3 regions of the Mesorhizobium sp. CCNWLY176 genome follow, and region 1 is predicted to be linked to each of the others. Evidence: riboswitches for the same ligand, from Rfam matches in the RefSeq annotation. Region 1 holds a riboswitch; each other region holds the start of a gene.

Region 1 (3,052 bases):
CCGAGCAGTTCCAGTTCCTTGCGGAAGATGATCTCTTCGGGCCGGCGCGCGCAGTTGACGAAGGCGACGTCGGTCCATGGTGCGCAGTCGTTCAGCCAGCGCAGCATCGACATCATCGGCGTGACACCGGAACCAGCCGAGACGAACAGGTATTTCGCCGACGGATGATTGTGATGCGAGAAATCGCCAGCGGGGCCGTAAGCCTTGATGTGCGTGCCCGGCACCAGATTGTCGAACATCCAGCGCGTGCCGACGCTGCCGGCCTGTGCCTTGACCGTCACCGCGATTGAGAAGGGCCGCGACGGGCTGGAGGACAGCGTATAGGTGCGCATCAGCGGACCGTCTTCCAGCGGCAACTCCAGCGTCACGAACTGGCCCGGCTGGTAGCGGAACCAGGTTTGGTTGTCGGAGCGGAAAATGAAGGTCTTCACCTCCGATGCCTCGTCGATCACGCCGATGCATTCCAGCACCTGCAGCCGGTCGTTCCACGGCACCATCTCGTCCAGATGCCGATAAAGGGAAAGTTCCGTCATCGCGTTCATCCGTCTGCTTCCCGCCTTAAGCCACGCTTCTCAGCGCCGGCTTTTCGCCGTCCGTCAGGCGCGGTTCGATGAAGTTGCAGTACCATTCGACGAACTGCATCACGCCGCCCTCATGCTCTTCCGAATAGGGACCGGGCTCATAGGCCGGCGATTTGATGCCGAAGGCGTTCTCCTCGACGATCCGGCGGTCCTGGTCGTTGGTTTCGGTCCAGACATGGGTGAGTTCGGCGAGGTCGTAGTCGACGCCTTCGACCGCATCCTTGTGGACCAGCCATTTGGTGGTGACGGCCGTCTCTGTCGCCGAGATGGGTAGCACGCGGAAGGTAACGGCGTGGTCGCCGAGCACGTGGTTCCATGTGGTCGGGTAGTGATAGAGCAGCAGCGCGCCGATCTTGTCGGCAGTGACTATATCGGACAGGTTCTTCTTCACCGCCCGCTTGCCAGACATCGTGTAGCTGACGGCATCGCGCAGCAGCGGCGCACGCGTGGCGCGGTACTGGCCACCGGCATCGATACGGAATTTGCTCGGCAGGCCGACAGCCTCGCACTTCGCCCAATGGGCAAGCATTTCGGGGTCGCTCTCGGCGCCGTTGACGCCGGTGACGGTCGGGGCTTCCGGGAAGGTCTTGCACAGTTCGGGATGGTTCGCCGCGCAGTGATAGCACTCGCGGTTGTTTTCCCAGACCAGCTTCCAGTTGCCCTTCTCGACGATGGTGCTCTCAAAAGCGACCTTTGCGTCGCGCAGGCGGTGCGGCAGGAGATAGGGCTCGACCAGCGCCCGCATCGGCGCAAAGTCCGCCGGCTCCTTGGCGAGGCAGATGAAGATATAGCCGCCAACGCTTTCGCAGGCGACAGGCTTCAGCCCGAACTGGTTCTTGTCGAAGCCTTCGGCCATCTGGCGCGCAAACAGCAGGCGGCCGTCGAGCTCGTAGGTCCACTGGTGATAGGGGCAGACGAGCTTGGCTGTCGTGCCCTTTTCCGCGGTGCAGACGCGCGAGCCGCGATGGCGGCAGGAATTGTGGAAGGCGCGGATGTCGCCCTTCTGGTCGCGCACGACCAGCACGGGATAATCGCCGATCTGCGCGGTGATGTAGCTGCCGGGCTTCGGCAGTTCGCAATCATGGCCGAGGAACAGCCAGTCGCGGTACCAGATCAGGTCGAGATCCAGCTTGAAATAGTCCGGATCGATATAGAAAGCCTGCTCGAGGCTGAAGCCCTCGCGGCGGTTGCGTAACTGCCGCAGCATCTCATTGCGCGCATCCATGTCCTGTCCTCGCTATCCAAGGACTGAACTGGTGGTGATTTCAGGGGAGAACGATTGCACGGCAACGCCCGCTGGAGCCTGTCCGCGCAAAAATCCGCCGCTTGATCGCCCACCGCGATCAGTCGAATTTACAACACTCAAGGCTGGTTTCCGGGCTCTGGAGCGGTCCTGCAGGACCCGTCACGAACACCTTCCCAAGCCATTTGCGGCCCAGTGGTCTCCCATCGCGACATTCTCCACCACCGTTGCGGGGGCAGCGCCGGCATTGAACCGGCTTCCCAATTCTCCGGTCCGCCCTCAAGCGAACCAGCACCTCAAGTGCCCCGATATAATCACCGAATCCGCGCGCGCGGCGATACGAAAGCGACATGGCCCAAGCGCAAAGGCGACAGCGGAAAAATCCGCCGCTATTCCGCCGCCTCGGCATGCGGGACCGGCACGTAATTAAGGATCGGCCCGAGCCAGCGCTCGACATCGATCACCGCCATATCCTTGCGGGCTGCATAATCCTCGACCTGATCGCGCTCGACCTTGGCGACGCCGAAATAGTAGCTTTCGGGGTGCGAGAGGTACATGCCCGAGACGGACGAGCCGGGCCACATGGCCATGCTTTCGGTCAGGCTGACGCCCGAATTGCGCTCGGCATCCAGCAGTCTGAATAGCGTCACCTTCTCGGTGTGGTCGGGCTGGGCGGGATAGCCGGGCGCAGGACGGATGCCCTGATACGGCTCGCCGATCAACTCGTCCGGCGCGAGGGCCTCATTCGGCGCATAGCCCCAGAATTCCTTGCGAACCTTCTCGTGCATGCGCTCGGCAAAGGCTTCGGCGAAGCGGTCTGCCAGCGCCTTGACGAGGATCGAGTTGTAATCGTCATTGGCGCGTTCGAAACGCTCGGCGATCGCGACTTCCTCGATCCCGGCCGTAACCACGAAGCCGCCGATATAGTCCGGCTTGCCGCTGTCCGCGGGTGCGACGAAATCCGACAGCGCGACGTTCGGGCGGCCGTCGCGCTTGGCTAGTTGCTGGCGCAGCGTGAAGAAGGTAGCGAGTTCCTGCCCCCTGCCCTCGTCCGTGTAGAGCCGGACATCGTCGCCGACGGCATTGGCCGGCCAGAAGCCGATGACGCCTTTCGGCGCGAACCATTTTTCGGCGATGATCTTCTTCAGCATCGCCTGCGCATCCTCAAACAGCTGGCGCGCGGCCGGTCCCTGCTTTTCATCCTCGAGGATTTTCGGATAGCGGCCCT
Region 2 (3,052 bases), on a different contig from region 1:
GACGATTTTCACGGCGCGCGACAGATGCTCGCTGATGATGGCGTTGGCGCGGGCGCTGCCGGCTGCGTCGAGCAGATCGCTCTTGGAGAGAATAATGAGATCCGCGCAGGCGACCTGATCCTCGAACACTTCCTCGACCGGATCGTCATGATCGAGCGAATCGTCTTCCTGGCGCTGCGCCTGCAGCGCGTCGAGGTCGGATGCGACCTTGCCTGCGGCCAGTGCCGGGCCATCCACCACGGCGACGACGCCGTCCACCGTCACGCGGCTCTTCACGCTCGGCCACTGGAAGGCCTGCACCAGCGGCTTGGGCAGCGCGAGGCCGGAGGTCTCGATGATGATATGATCGACCTTCGGCTCCAGCGCCAGGATCTGGTCAAGCGCCGGCACGAAATCGTCGGCGACGGTGCAACAGAGGCAGCCATTGGCCAGTTCGACGATGTTTTCCTCCGGGCAGGCATCGACGCCGCAGCCTTTCAGGATCTCGCCGTCGATGCCGATATCGCCAAATTCGTTGACGATAAGGGCCAGCCGGCGGCCGTTGGCGTTTTCCAGGATATGGCGGATCAGCGTGGTCTTGCCGGCGCCGAGAAAGCCGGTGACGACGGTGCAGGGGACGCGGGTGGCGGAGGCAGTCATGAATTGTCCTTCAGGAAATCGAGGGGAGGGATGCGCGCGACGAGGCCGCGCTTGAGGCTGTCGGGGCGGCCGCGCCAAGGCAGGATGCCGTCGGTCGAGGTCGCGAAAAGCTTTGCGCCGGTGATCAGGTCGGGCCCGCTTTCGGTCGTCAGGTCGCCGAAGACGTAGCTCCAGGAGCCGTCGCGCAGAAGGGCAGCGCTCAGGCGGCGCTTGCAGTTGCCGAGGCATTCGACCTGTTTGACGGGGATGTTTTCAGCTTCGGCGGCGCGAATCGCGCCTTGTGCCAGATACTCGCCGGCGCGGGGCCGCGCGTCGGAGCCGTTTTCGTCGCGGCAGGACGAACAGACGAGAATCGTTACGCCGGGCGCGCCCAAATCATGGGCGTCCTCGGCCAGCTCAGTTTGATTGCCGTTGGCTTTCACCAGAATCATGCTCCTTGCCCGGGACACCCGCCAGGCGGTCGGATTTTTCGTCTGACGGCAGGTCTCCTGGCTCGCGGGTCGTTGCTTCATGCCGCCTTCCCGGGAAAAATCCCAGTGGCTGTCGGCCTTCGGCTATCCGCTTACAGTTGCGGGGACAGCTGCGGACTTGGGCTCATTGGCCCGGCACCGCATTCCCTCTTAGCCCCTCCCTTTGCGGAGAGGGGACCGTCGCGGGCGAATTTAGGCGGTGGTGCCTTGCGCTGTCAACGCGTGGTTACGACGCGATTATGTCGGCCAACGCCGGTGCGAGGTCTCCCGCCGGAGAAATCTCGATGCGATCGAGTTCGAGCCAGGACATCATCAGGCGCAGTTCTTCGATGAGGGCGGCTGCCGTGTGGTCCGGTGCGCCCGGTTCGGCATAGGCGGCCAGCACGCGCAGGACGCCTGCCGGGCGATCGGCCTTTACGTCGATGCGTGCGACAATCGTGTCGCCGAGCAGGAAAGGCAGGACGTAGTAGCCATATTGCCGCTTTTCGGCCGGCGTGTAGATCTCGATGCGGTAGCGGAAGTTGAACAGGCGTTCCGTGCGGGCGCGTTCCCAGACCAGTGGGTCGAAGGGGGCGAGGAGGGCGCGGGCCTCGACCTTGCGTGGAATGCGCGCGCCTGCGTGTAGCCAGGCCTGATGGGTCCAGCCCTTAACTTTAACAGGCAGAAGCTCGCCCGATTCAACCAGTTCCTCGATGCGGCCCCTCATGTCGGCGGGCGAGAGGCGGAAATAGTCGCGCAGGTCGCTGTAGGTGGCGATGCCAAGCGCGCGGGCCGAAATGCGCAGCAAGTCGCGATGCGCGTCGGGAGCCGAAGGAACCGGGGCATTATATATGGAGGCGGGCAAAACACGCTCGGGCAGGTCATAAAGACGCTCGAAGCCACGGCGCGAAGATGTTGTGATCCGGCCGGCCCAGAACAGCCATTCGAAGGCGTGTTTCTCGTCGCTCCAGCCCCACCAGCCGCCGGAACCCTTGGCGCCATCGATGTCGGAAGCCGCGATCGGGCCGCGGTTACTGACTTCCTGATAAATCTCGTTGATCAGGCCTTCGTTCTGCCGCGCCCATTTTGCCAGCCCGGTGTACATTTCCTCGTGCTGGCCGGCGCGTTCCATGCGCCAGCGCATGAGGGGATAGGTTTCGACCGGCAGGAACGACGCTTCATGCGCCCAGTATTCAAAGAGCGCACGTTTTCGTGATGTGGCAGCGTTGTCGAGTAACGCGCGGGGGTAGGGGCCAAGCCGCGAAAACAGCGGCATGTAATGCGCCCGCACCACCGCACTGACGGAATCGATCTGCAATAAACCAATGCGCGAAAGCACCTTGTTGAGATGTCGCCGGTCGATGGCGCCCGTCGGTCGCGGATCGGCAAAGCCCTGCGCGGCAAGCGCTATGCGCCGCGCCATGGAAAGCGGGATCGTTCCCTTCATTCTTCGATGGCCCGGGTGTTCATCATCAAGGTCTCTCCGCATCAGCCGGAATCGAAATGTGGACTTCAGCCTAGCAGGACTGCGACGGGAATTGTGTCAGGATAAAAAGTGGAGTAAAAAGGTAAGGAAATCAAATGCGCCTTGTGCAACGCAAATCGCTGGAAAGCGATTGGCGCAGCCGTGCTTTCGCCAAGGTTTGACTTGCTTCCCCCGATTGCCTGCGCTAACCCTCGCCGCGTTGCAGCATAGTGTCTTGCCGCGGCCTTCATAGGCAATCTGTCGCGGTATGGCGGTTCGACTCAATGCTATAATTCAGGCCGATCGGCCACCAACGGAAAGTCGGAGCATGAGCGCGCTCTTAAGTTCATATCTTCCCATCGTCATTTTCATCGGCGTGGCCCTCGTGGTCGGGCTGGCGTTGATTGCAGCGCCCTTCCTTGTGGCCTATCGCAATCCGGACCCGGAAAAGCTGTCGGCCTATGAGTGTGGCTTCAATTCGTTCGACGATGCGCGCATG
Region 3 (3,052 bases), on a different contig from region 1:
TGATCGACTGGTCGAGCGGCACGTCGCCGCGTTCCAGGTCGTCGACGATCTTTTCCAGCGCCTCCAGCGCCTGCTCGAAGCTCATCGCCTTGATCTCATCACTCGGCTCGTTGGCCATGCTTTATCCTTTCATCAGGCGCTTCACATGCGCCGCGACCGAGAACGACAGGCCCTCAAGGTCGTATCCGCCTTCCAGCAGGCTGACGAGCCGGTTGCTGGCATGGCGCCCGGCGCGGTCCATGAGTTCGCCGGTCGCCCAGTCGAAATCGTCTTCGGTCAGGTTGATCTCGGCCAGCGGGTCGCGGTGATGCGCGTCGAAGCCCGCCGAAATGATGATCAGGTCCGGCGCGAAATCGTCGATCGCCGAAAACACGCGCGAGCGCATCGCCTCGCGAAAAATGTCGCTGCCGGTCTGGGGGGCCAGCGGCGCGTTGACGATGTTGCCGGCGCCGGTCTCGCTCTTCGCCCCGGTGCCGGGATAAAGCGGCATCTGATGCGTCGAGCAGTAGAGCACGGACGGATCTTCCCAGAAAATGTCCTGCGTGCCGTTGCCGTGGTGAACGTCCCAATCGACGATGGCGACCCGCTCGGCGCCATGCTTCTTCTGCGCGTAACGCGCGGCAATGGCGGCATTGTTGAACAGGCAGAAGCCCATCGCCGTGGTCTTTTCGGCATGGTGCCCCGGCGGGCGGCTGGCGACGAAGACATTGTCGGCCTTGCCTGAAAACACGTCGTCCACCGCAGCGTTGGCAGCGCCGATCGCCGTCAGCGCCGCAACCCAGCTTTTCGGGCTGGCCACCGTGTCGGCGTCGATGGCGCGGATGCCCTCTTGCGGGATCGCAACCCGCACCTTTTGGACATGACTTTCGGGATGGGCGTAGAGAATCGTTGCCTCGTCGCCCTCCGGTGCCTCGATGCGGTCGAGTGCGGCAAAGGCCTCGTCTTCCAGCACGCGCGCGATGGCACGCAAGCGATCAGGCCGCTCCGGGTGGCCGGGCGGCGTCAGATGCTCGAGATAGATCGGATGTGAATAGAGGCGCGTCGTCATGCAAACATCCTATCAGGAAAGACCGTGCCGCCGCCATGCGTCGGCGCCCGAAGCCTGGGGAAAATCCTCTTTGCGAAATCATAGGTCGGCATCGGGGGATGATTTTGCAAGCGCGCCGGGTTAAGTCTGCGGTGCTGTCAGGTGCCCGCCGCGAGGCGGGAGAATCGGGAACACGGTGAAAATCCGTGGCGTGCCCAACGCTGTAAGGGGAACCGCATCGGCAAAGGCCACTGTTCGCGAGAATGGGAAGGCGCCGGAGGCGGATTGAGCCCAAGCCAGAAGACCGGCCCGGCAGAAATAGTCATCCGCGTGGACGGGCGGAGCGACGTTTTCGATCGCAAGGGGAAATGCGATGAATGCTGTCCGCAACCACGCCTGCCGTGAAAATGCCTTCGAAGACGCCGGGCGCGATGCCGTCTACCGCGCCATCTTCACGCGCCGCGACGTGCGCAGCCATTTTCGCCCCGACCCGATAGACGACGCGGTGCTGGCCCGGCTGCTGCTCGCCGCCCATCATGCGCCCTCCGTCGGCTTCATGCAGCCGTGGAACTTCATCGTCATCCGCGACATGGAGCGCCGGCGGGCGGTGCGCGACCTTTTCCTTGCCGCACGCGAGCAGGAATTGCCTAATATCGCCGAGGAGCGGCAGGCGCTCTACCGCAAGCTGAAACTGGAAGGAATCTGCGAAAGCGCGTTGAACCTCTGCATCACCTGCGACCGTACACGCTCGAAAGATTCACCGCTTGGCCGCTGGCATAATCCCGAGATGGATATCTACAGCACCGTCTGTGCGGTACAGAATTTCTGGTTGGCGGCGCGCACTGAGGGCATCGGCGTCGGCTGGGTCAGCATTCTTGACGCAGAGGCGCTGAAACGGGCGTTGGACATTCCCGACCTCGTCGTTCCGGTGGCTTATCTCTGCGTCGGCCATGTCTCGGAATTTGCGCCGCGACCGGACCTCGAACGGAATGGATGGGGCGACCGCCTGCCACTTTCAGACCTGATCATGAGCGAGACCTTTGGGGGCGAAGGCGAAGACGCGCTGAAGGCCGTCGCCGACGAGGCCCGCCGTTAGGCCCTGTTGACCAACAGCCCGTTAAGCAAAGTCTTGAAAGCCGCGACGGCTTTCCGTGAGGTCGCTTCGGGATCGTCGGAATTCGCGATCTTCTGCGCTGCCTGGCTGCTCGCGCCATTGATCAGCCGCGCTGCCGTCGCCGGATCGAGATCGGGAACAACCACACCCTCGTCCTGCAGATGAGTCAGGTTTTCCGTCATCGAAGCTTCGCAGGCGCTGGCGTTCGGCCATTGCGACGGGTCGCCCAGCACGGCGGGGGCGTCACGGAACATGATGCGCTGGATTTCCGGCTCCAGCGCCAATTCGATGTAACTGGTGCATTCATCGACGAAATACTGCCAGCGCGTCGGCGCCTTTTCGGCGATCTCGCGCACCCGCACCGCCATTTCGCCATCGATCTCGGCGATGACAGCCTGGAGCAGTCCCTTCTTGTCGCCGAAGTGATGATAAAGCGCGCCCCGCGTCAGGCCGGCGGCGGCGGTGAAATCGTCCATCGACGCTTCCGCATAGCCGACCGTGCCGAAAGCATGACGCGCAGCGTCCACCAGCTTGGTGCGCGTTTCGGCTATCATCTCCTTGCGTGGTTTATGCGCCATCAAATCTCCTTCGCATACGGTACGTATATTATTTGACATACGTGGCGTATGCAACTATCTAGATTTCATACGCCACGTATGTAAGTGGTGCCCCTCTGGAAATCCAGGAGCATTCGATGCCCAACCCCTATAGCGAAATCTTCAGAGCTCCGGGAGCCAAAGGCTTCGCCGCCGCCGGTTTCGTCGCACGGCTGCCGATCGCCATGGCACCGATCGGCATCGTCGCCATGCTGTCGCAGACCCATGGCGAATACTGGCTGGCCGGTGCCGTCTCGGCAACCTATGCGCTGACCAACGCCGTCCTTGCCCCTCAAATCTCGCGGCTGGTCGACC

Evidence for each region. A riboswitch is a leader RNA that binds a small molecule or an ion and turns the genes downstream of it on or off. The one in region 1 is predicted to bind cobalamin.
Region 2: another riboswitch for cobalamin. It lies ahead of WBQ96_RS07255 (DUF1636 family protein); the one in region 1 lies ahead of WBQ96_RS16795 (aromatic ring-hydroxylating oxygenase subunit alpha).
Region 3: another riboswitch for cobalamin. It lies ahead of bluB (5,6-dimethylbenzimidazole synthase); the one in region 1 lies ahead of WBQ96_RS16795 (aromatic ring-hydroxylating oxygenase subunit alpha).

Annotation. Positions count from the first base shown of each region.
Region 1 covers NZ_JBBBDZ010000009.1:174,380-177,431, reverse strand. The annotation lists gene WBQ96_RS16800 (hybrid-cluster NAD(P)-dependent oxidoreductase) at 1-533, opposite strand, end outside; gene WBQ96_RS16795 (aromatic ring-hydroxylating oxygenase subunit alpha) at 559-1,806, opposite strand; cobalamin riboswitch at 1,931-2,138, opposite strand; gene metH (methionine synthase) at 2,214-3,052, opposite strand, start outside.
Region 2 covers NZ_JBBBDZ010000003.1:343,363-346,414, forward strand. The annotation lists gene cobW (cobalamin biosynthesis protein CobW) at 1-639, opposite strand, end outside; gene WBQ96_RS07255 (DUF1636 family protein) at 636-1,070, opposite strand; cobalamin riboswitch at 1,101-1,306, opposite strand; gene WBQ96_RS07260 (winged helix-turn-helix domain-containing protein) at 1,336-2,535, opposite strand; gene WBQ96_RS07265 (NADH-quinone oxidoreductase subunit A) at 2,882-3,052, shown strand, end outside.
Region 3 covers NZ_JBBBDZ010000002.1:506,101-509,152, forward strand. The annotation lists gene WBQ96_RS05315 (exodeoxyribonuclease VII small subunit) at 1-118, opposite strand, end outside; gene WBQ96_RS05320 (histone deacetylase family protein) at 122-1,048, opposite strand; cobalamin riboswitch at 1,171-1,354, shown strand; gene bluB (5,6-dimethylbenzimidazole synthase) at 1,401-2,123, shown strand; gene WBQ96_RS05330 (TetR/AcrR family transcriptional regulator) at 2,120-2,719, opposite strand; gene WBQ96_RS05335 (MFS transporter) at 2,836-3,052, shown strand, end outside.